One region of the Ensifer sp. ZNC0028 genome, then DNA from elsewhere that is predicted to be linked to it. Evidence: predicted binding sites of a transcription regulator. Region 1 holds the regulator's gene; the other holds the start of a gene.

Evidence for each region. The regulator LexA, encoded in region 1, represses DNA repair genes until DNA is damaged. The targets are predictions, from matches to a motif close to TGTTCNNNNTGTGTTCNG.
Region 2: a site for LexA is predicted at 2,092-2,109, ahead of L981_RS35630 (ImuA family protein). Genes of this name have one in related genera too.

What each region holds. Positions count from the first base shown of each region.
Region 1 covers NZ_JTLA01000035.1:17,216-21,813, reverse strand. Annotated here, with positions in the region: gene L981_RS09200 (hypothetical protein) at 1-175, opposite strand, end outside; gene L981_RS09195 (hypothetical protein) at 294-1,022, opposite strand; gene L981_RS09190 (hypothetical protein) at 1,297-1,548, shown strand; gene lexA (transcriptional repressor LexA) at 1,786-2,508, shown strand; gene L981_RS09180 (hypothetical protein) at 2,594-2,926, opposite strand; tRNA gene L981_RS09175 (tRNA-Cys) at 3,136-3,209, opposite strand; gene L981_RS09170 (thermonuclease family protein) at 3,362-4,096, opposite strand; gene L981_RS09165 (hypothetical protein) at 4,312-4,598, opposite strand, start outside.
Region 2 covers NZ_JTLA01000086.1:45,129-49,726, forward strand. Annotated here, with positions in the region: gene L981_RS19915 (DNA polymerase Y family protein) at 1-1,232, opposite strand, end outside; gene L981_RS35630 (ImuA family protein) at 1,117-2,070, opposite strand; gene L981_RS19925 (metallopeptidase family protein) at 2,240-2,674, shown strand; gene L981_RS19930 (DUF1737 domain-containing protein) at 2,956-3,162, opposite strand; gene L981_RS19935 (CoA ester lyase) at 3,159-4,064, opposite strand; gene L981_RS19940 (hypothetical protein) at 4,190-4,444, shown strand.

The DNA.
Region 1 (4,598 bases):
GCAAGGTGACGCCGCCGTCGAATTCCGACGAGATGAAGCAGGAGCCCTCCATCGAGGTGTCGGATGCAACGGTCCAGCCGTCGACGTCCTTCCACTTGATGATTTCGGACTCCTCAGCCGCGGCCGATCCCGCGGCGATCAGACAGCTTACCAATCCGACCAGCAATCTACGCATGCAAAACCCCCGTTTGCCCGCATTTTGATAGGTCCCCGCGCCGCTGTCGAGGGTACCGAGCCCGATACCAGCAACATTTTAGGAATATTCACCTCTCTGCGGCAAGCGGACGCGCCCATCACATGGCGAAAGGATCTTTCGACGACTTGGTCTGGCCGCCACCGGCAAAGGGATCGTTGTTCGGGGCAGTGCCACCGGCGCCGGCAAAGGGATCGTTCGCTGCCCCCTGCCCGCCATTCGGGATCAAGGCGCTCACCGCCTCCTGACATTTGAACATCTCGCTCACCGCTTTCATCGAATCGCGCAGGCTGAGGCTCGCGACGACGCGTCCCTCGAAGGCCAGCGCCAAGGTGTTCTTGCGAACGAATTCGGTAAAGAAGTCGGTGTTGGAAAAGTTGACGACGAGGGCCTTGGCGCCGGTAAGATCGACGCCGAACGCAACGGCCGGCCACTGGCGACCACGGTCGAGCTGCAAGGCGACATCGTATTCCCGCTGCGGCTCGATGGATTTCCAGTCGGCATTGCCGATCGAAAGAAACGCCAGGTTCGCCGACCCCCGCGGATAAAAGCCGATACGAAGGATCGCACCCGCATCATAGCTCGTCGCGGCGTAACACGAGCCTCCCAGGGAAGGATCGGAACCCACCGTCCAGGCGTTGATCCGTTTCCAGATGTTCGAACGCCCTTCTTCAGCAGACGCCGCTCCGGCCGTGAGCAACAGACCGAGCACCACCAACGACAATCTACGCATGCAATTACCCCACTTTCCACGCAAAGTTATCTTTTTTTGACCTCCTGTCGAGACGGTGAAGCCCCTTCCTCGCAGGGATTTTTGCGCATCCCCCACCCCCGGCCCCAGAGCCGATAGTGCCAGTGCGTTCTTCGCCCGTCGCAAGAGGAACGGTCAAGATGAACTCGAGGTGCAGCGGCTGGCGCAAATCAGACACAGCCTGCAGGCAAAGAGCTGTTGAACACGGCAGAGTGATCGCCATGCTTGCTGGACTTCGGAACGAAAGCACGGTTCACATCGTTTCCCACCCTGTAGTGCCACCCCCTTCATCAAGTGGACGTTCCCCGTGCTTGCCGCCCTGCTTCTCGCTTCGATAGTCGCATCGCCCAATATGCCTGACGTCAAGCTCAGCGCTGCGACGGTGGATGAACTCCAGACCGATTTCGAACGGGCCGTGCCGTGCCACCAGATCGATGGACGCAACGTGTGGAAGGGCGCGCTGGCGTTCTACATCCAGTCCTTCGTTTATGACGGCGACACGCCCGTCGCGACCGACGCGGCCGACGCGGTGCTTCCGGAAGACAACAGCGCAGAGACGGTGAAGGAGTTCGAGGACGCCTGCTCGACCTCGCAAGCGACCTAAATCTCTCCTCATAGAGCCCCGCGATTCGCTCGAATCAGCTGCGCGACTGGCGCCTGCCGGCGCGTTTTTGGCACGCAACCGTCGCCGAAAAGCGCCCTGCTCCCGCAAAAGTGACCGATAGACACCCGCAGAAGCGGCCAATTGCCTGAATTCACGGAATTTTAGGCACTTGCGGAACACATATGGAACAGATAGTGTCTGTTCTTGATTTGTTTCACGCCTCTGGAGCGACGTGCCATGCTGACCCGCAAGCAACAGGAATTGCTTCTGTTCATTCACGAACGCATGAAGGAGTCGGGCGTACCGCCGTCATTCGATGAAATGAAGGATGCGCTCGACCTGGCGTCGAAGTCCGGCATCCACCGTTTGATCACCGCGCTCGAAGAACGCGGCTTCATTCGCCGGCTGCCGAACCGGGCGCGCGCGCTCGAAGTCATCAAGCTTCCGGAAGCTTACGCCGCCGGCCAGCAGCAGCCGCGCAGGGGCTTCTCGCCGAGCGTGATCGAAGGCAGCCTTGGAAAGCCGCCGGCGGCCGCTCCTGCCGCGCCGAAGCCCGCCCCGGTTGCCGAAAGCACGTCCGTTTCCGTCCCGGTGATGGGGCGCATCGCTGCCGGCGTTCCGATCTCGGCAATCCAGAACAACACCCACGACATCACCGTGCCGCTCGACATGATCGGCAGCGGCGAACATTACGCCCTTGAAGTGAAGGGCGATTCGATGATCGAGGCCGGCATCTTCGATGGCGACACGGTGATCATCCGCAACGGCAACTCGGCCAATCCCGGCGACATCATCGTGGCGCTCGTGGACGACGAGGAGGCGACGCTGAAGCGCTTCCGTCGCAAGGGCGCGTCGATTGCGCTCGAAGCCGCCAACCCCGCCTACGAGACGCGCATCTTCGGACCGGATCGCGTGAAGATCCAGGGCAAGCTTGTCGGGCTGATCCGCCGCTACCATTGAGCTGCAGACAGCACACCGAATCAAAAAAGAGCCTCGCCAAGGCAATTGGCGAGGCTCTTTCTATTTCGGGTGAAATCCAGATTGTCTATTCGTGGATCGTATATTCTCCGAGCTCGCAGAGATCCTGCGTGTCCTCGGTCGTATCGAGGGCCGAGCCCTCCTCGAATTCGAATCGCATGTCGTATTTGCAGACGTCCCGCCCGTCGGCAATGGTGATCTCCATGCTCTCGCCGGGGTTCAGGACCTGCCGACCGAAAACATCGTCTTCCCACTCATTGACGCCGACCGGTGACGTATAGAAGTTCGTCAGTACCACGCTGGTGTTGTTCTTCAGCTGGAAAACCAGGTCGTCAGCGTGCGCCTCAATAGCGGTCGCCGCAAAACACGCCAACGCCGTCAGGATCAGTCTCTTTTTCATTGATGCCATTGCCTCCGTTCTTAATGTTGACGGACGCTACCGATGCGGCTGATCTCAGCGGAGTCATCGTTCCCCCTCTACCGATTTCACCGAAGCGATAAGATCCGACGGAGGCATAGGAGACGTGGCTTGCGCGGACGTGGGGTCGCGAAACGACCCGCGCTGCCCTAAGGCAGAACGTCAAACCAATTCAAACGAGGTGAGATTTTTGGAGGCCTCGCCCGGAATTGAACCGGGGTACAAGGATTTGCAGTCCTCTGCGTCACCACTCCGCCACGAGGCCTCACAGCTCGGATAACCAAGCGTTGGCGCGGATTTAGAATGATTGCAGAAAAACCGCAAGAGGCATTTTCTGAAAAACGCGCCGTCGATTTGTTGGATAGATACTTTCCACAGAACGATCGCCGATGCCCGCCGATCGGCTCCCGGTTGATCTCAGCACCAGGGCGTCGGGCGTCCATCCCACGGGCGCACGAGCCCCTCGGAGACAAGCACGCGTCCAAGAGATTGATCGCCACGGGTAACCAGGCGCAGTTTTTCGCCGGCCTTGGCGTCTGATCGCCCGCCTGCCGAAACCAGCTTGAAGTCGCCCGCGTTCAGCAACTCGCGCAGGCGCTGCTTGGCGTAGAAGCCGCGCGAACGCTCCTTGTCGCAGCTTGCCTGGCGGATTCGCGGCGCATCGACGTCGGCGACACGGATCGTCTCGCCATGAAAGACGAAGGTGGAGCCATCGATCACGCAGTTGTCGTTGCGAATGCCGCAGAAATAAAACTGGTCGGTGCGGATGGACGCCGTCTTCACCTCTTCATTCGGCCGCACGACGGGGGTTGGCGGCGTGACGCCGACATTCACCGACGGCACCGGTGCGGCCAGGGCGACCTTCGTGACCGGGTCGGGCTTCGGATTAGGCTTGTGCCTGTCCGCCTGATGCGCGACGCGCTCCTGCGCTTCAGGAACGGCACGCGGAGGCTTCGGCTTCGTTTCCGTTCGCGACGCAAAAGCCACGACATCGGAAACCACGGGCCAGTGCCGCAACTCGGCGCGATGGTCATAGGCCATGACGCCGCCAAGGGTGAGCGCTGCGGCCAGATACCACGGCGCCATGCCGCCCTGCTTGCTGCTGCTTCTGCCCGAACTGCGGCGTCGACGTTTCGTAGTGGCTTTGGCCATCGGTCCCCATCCTGATTCGAGACCGCATTATGCGTTTGATGGGTTGCCGAAAAGTTTTCGAGGGTACCCCAACAGAGGGGAAGCCTGCGACGAACCGGTCATTCGCCCTGAGCATCACGGCGGTTCTTGAAATATTCGGGAATCGAACCGCGACCGCCCGAAGGACTGGGAACGGCCCCTGCCCGCAACAAGAGGAGCGGCAAACGGCGTTCGGCTCAGGAACCCTTCGAGGAATTGGTTTTCCCGCGCCAGCGCGCCCACCAGACGGCCAGGCGACGACGACGGCGGCGAACCGAGGGAATGTCGTGGGAAAGCACGATCAGGCCCAGCGGTATCATCCAGAAGCCCAGCACGGGCAGGAAGCCGAGAAAACCGCAGAACACCAGCAGCGAACCCAGCAGGATGCGCAAGAGCGGAGAGTCGGGCAGCGCGATGCGCCATTTGCCCAGCACGATCTGTCGTGTCTGCGGATCAATGCCGAAATGCATCTGCTTCCTGTTTT
Region 2 (4,598 bases), on a different contig from region 1:
AAGTCCGTGAGCGGCCGGAAGCTTGCCGCCCGCTCCGGCACATGGCTTTCCGAGAGCGCCGGCACCATGAGGCTTTCTGCGCCGAACCGCGCCATGACCCGATCGGCGAAGGCGGCAAGCGGACGCGCGCGATCCGGCGTGCCGGAGAAATCCTCCTGCATCACCTCGTATTTTTCGCTCTTCGGCACCGAAAGCCGGAGGATTTCAAAGCCGAAGCCGGCATCGAGATCGTCGTGCACCGCCTGCAGGCGCTCGCGGAAAAGACCGGCGACGCGCCGCGGCTCGTTGAGCGGCGCGGATGTGCCGGCGGCAATGCGGAAGACCGCACCATCGACACGGAAAAGCAGAAGCTCGAACAGGCGTCCGCCTTCCCCGCGCTTTTCCAGTTCCGACTTCAGCCGCAGTGCCAGTTCTTCCGTCAGGCCCAAGATATCGTCCTCGCCCTGGACCGGCTCGCCGAGACGGCGCTCTGCCGAAAGCGCGGCGACGGGCAGTCGCGGCGACAGCGGTTCGTCCTCCCGCCCCAGCGCCTGGTCGAGACGTAGAAGCAGGGTCGCGCCGAACCGGCGGGCAAGCGGCGCACGCGGCGCCTCGATGATATCGCCAACCTGCTTGAGCCCGACCCGGCCAAGTGTTTCGATCGTTTCCCGCGGCAGCCGGAGTGCTGCCATCGGTAACGGCGCCAGCGCCCGCGCCGCCTCGTCCTCGGCAAGGATAGCGTCGGAGCCGAAACGCGCCACCGCCCAGGAGAGCCCGGCGGACGAGGAGATCGCCGCCCGGGCCTCGACGCCCAGATGAAAAAGGCGGGCGAGCAGATCGTCGAGCAGCGCCTTTTCCCCGCCGAGAAGATGGGCGCAGCCGGTGATGTCGAGAAAGAGGCCGCTGTCGCCATCGAGCGCGACGAGCGGCGTGTAGCGACTGCACCAGTCCGCCAGCCCTGCAAGCAGCGCCCGGTCGGCGGCGGGATCGGCCGGCAGCACGTCGATCTCGGGACACATGGCCCGCGCTTCGGCGACACCCTGGCCGATGTGAAAACCACGCTTTTCAGCAAAACCATCGAGCGCAACGAGACGCATCGCGCTCTTCACCTTGTCGGCGAAGACGACGGGCGGATGCTCAGGACGCCCGCGGGAAAGCCACGAGTTCCCCCAGCGCTTGCGCGCGACCCGATCGGCCGGAAGATGCGGAAAGGCGAGCGACAGAATGCGCTGGTTGTGGATCTGCCGCAGCAGCGGCTGGTAGGGGCTCGACGGGGTAAAGGCGGCGGTCATGGGGGTTCCACTCCAGGAAGAAGCCGAGCGGCGCAGGAGCCCTGCTCTTCTCGGCAATGACGTGAAAGACGGGATGGCCGATGCTGCCGCGAAGCATCGATCCATCCGGTAGCGGTCGCTCGCGCGCCGGCGCCGGCTCGACGAGGAAGCGGAAGAAAGCGCTGCTTGCCTCCTCGTGTCCGGACTGGCGCAAAAGCAGAAGGGGGACGTGGCCGGCGCGCGAGCGCACATGCAGGCGCCGGCTCTCGCTGAGTGCCAGGGCAGCCGGGTTGCCGCGAATTTCGAGGATGACAGCGCAGAAGCTCGGCACGGAAAGTGCGGCCTCGGCGATCCAGAGCGCATCCTTTATCGTGCGCGGCAGGCTGAAGACGAGGCCGCGGACATCGAGACCAAAGGCCTTCAGACCCAGGCCATAGGGCATGCCCGCCTCGTTGGAAGCCATCGACTGGCTGATCCAGAGAACGGGGGCGGACGGCTCGCCCTTTTCAAGCCGCGCCCGTTGGCAGAGCACGCCGAGTGCTGCGGCAAAACCGGCGGCAGCACCCGCATCGCGCGTCTCGGCATTGCGGATTTCCGTCATGCCTTCGAGCGGCAGGCCGCCTTCGAGAAGATCGTCCAGATCGGGAACGCCGAGCGCCAGCGCCTTGCGGCCGGGCTCGTCTTCTTCCCGCTGACGGAAGCCGCCGGGATCGGCCGCCTTGGCGGCGCGCACGACGCCCGGAAGCCGACGGTTTTCGATCCTGGCTATGGTTTCTCGGAGCGAAAGTACCGTCTCCCGCTGCACGGCTGTGTCGGCCATGACGGTCAACTCCCATCAGTATGTTCATGTTATGTTCTATTAGATTCCAGAGCTTCCTAAATGAGTCAACAGCCAATTCTAAGAATTTATTCCTGTCCCTGTGGTCAAGGAATTCAACACTCGAAAAACAAAGGCAAAATCGCTATATGGAGGGCAACAAGGAGTGCCTATGGCCCGCATTGACCAGACCGATGATTGGCGGGAACGCCACGCACCGACGCTTACCACTTTCGAGCAGCTTGCGCTGGAGGCCTATGGCCACCTGCCGCAGGAATTCCGCCAGCTGACGACCGACCTTGTCATCGAAGTTGCCGACTTCCCGAGCGACGACGTTTTCGAGGACATGGCGCTGGAAACGCCCTTCGACCTGCTCGGCCTCTTCGAAGGCAGCGGCATCAGCGAACGCTTCACCATGGAAACCGGCCAGTTTCCGAACCGCATCACCCTCTATCGCCGCCCGATCATCGACTACTGGGCGGAGAACGAGGAGACGCTCGGCGACATCATCACCCACGTTCTGATCCACGAGATCGGCCACCATTTCGGCCTCTCCGACGACGACATGGAACGGATCGAGGCGAGCGTCGAGCACGTCGGCGGCTAAGCAATTCCAGGAAAGTTGAAGCGGTTTTCCGTCCGGGATTGCGTGACTTAAAGAGCAGGGCTTACCGTTTCGCTTTGCCCCTCATCCGGCCTGCCGGCCACCTTCTCCCCGCAAGCGGGGCGAAGGAGACTCGCGGCACCCACTCGCCTCAACAATACGCCCCCGACATCCCGCCGACGGCAACTCCGTTCCGCGACATCGTGAGCTGGCACGTCCCCTCTCCCCGCCTGCGGGGAGAGGGCTAGGGTGAGGGGCAGCCGCCGATACTGACGGCAGCGCCACTACTGTTCCGACAGCTTGATATCCGGGGTGTAATCCTTGCCCTCGACCTCCTTGACCACCGCCTGGCCGCACTGCATGTGCTGCGTATCGGCATTGAAGGCATAGGTGGGCGAGCCGTGCAGGCTCCAGCCCTGGTTCAGCGCCGCCGTCACCTTGTGGCAGAAGGTGGCGTCGTCGGGACCGGTCAGGAAGCGGTAGAGTTTCAAGATCTTGTCTTTCGTTGTTCGATGAGGTCCGCCTTGGCGGCAAGCATTACGGCCTGGTCGAGATGCAGCCGCTCGACCATGCGTCCGCTCAAATTGATGACGCCCTTGCCGGCATTTTCCGAGAGCGCAAAAGCGGCAATGATCGCGCGGGCCTCGTCGACGGCGATCTGCTCGACGCCGAAGCGCTCGTTCGCCGGGCCGATCTGCGCCGGATGGATCAGCATCTTGCCGTCATAGCCCATGTCGCGGCCCTGCCGGCATTCTTCGTCAAAGGTGGCAGCGTCACGAAAATCGTTGAACACGGCATCGATGACATCGAGCCCGCCGCCACGCGCGGCAAGCAGGATCTGCATCAGCCAGGGGATGAGATAGGGCCGGCCCGGACGATCCGGAACGCCGGTCTCCTTGCGCAGGTCGTTGAGGCCGACGACGAAACAATCGAGCCTGCCGCTGAAGGTGCGGCCGGCCTCGGCGATAAGAGGCGCGTTGATCACCCCGCGCGGCGTCTCGATCATCGCCCAGAGGCGCAACGTCTCCGGCGCATCGTTCTCGTCGAGCCAGTCGGCCGCCGCCTGGATATCCGCCGGGCTTTCGACCTTCGGCAACAGAATGGCGTCGGGATTGGCCGCAAGCGCTGCAGCAAGATCGCCCTGACCATAGTCCGAGCCGATCGCATTGATGCGGATGACGATCTCGCAATCCGGCCGGCTTGTCGTCAGATACTGCACCAGCGCCGCACGCGCTTCCACCTTGCACTCGGGCGCTACCGCATCCTCGAGATCGAAGATCGCAGCATCCGTCGCAAGTTCCGCGACCTTGGCAAGCGCGCGGGCATTGTCGGCCGGCACGCAAAGCACCGAGCGGCGCAGGCGTACCGGGTGATGTTCGCTCGATTTGTTCATGCTTCAGTTGTGCCCGCCTTTGCCGCGTTCCGCAAGACGAGGCGAACCGCCGCACCCCTTTCGAGGGCCCGCCCCTTGCAAGTCCGCAGGCGAGCCCCCACATCGCCATCAGAAAGGTGACGATTATGCAAAGCATTCGCTCTGTTCTCTTTACGGCCGCAGCCCTGACCATCACGTTCGCGGCCTTTGTGCTTACCGCCTCGCTGGCGCTGGCCCTTGCCGGCATCGCCGCCGTTGTCGTGGTCGGCAGCGCCATTGCCACCCGGCTGAACTTCAGGCCAGCCCGCGCCACCGTGCGCCCGGCTGCCGCAGGCCCCGCCCAGGGCCAGCGCGAGATGCGCATCTGGAACGACGGTCGCGGCACGATCATCGACCTCTAATTCCCGGCGGTCGGAATCGATTTCCAGCGATCTTGGTACCCCGCAATCGGGCCGATCGACGATCGGCTCGAACCCTGTTTGCGTCCCTTGAAAACCGTCTTTCAGCCGGCTGCAATTTTTTTTCGACCCCATGTCGGATCGACCATTCCATGTC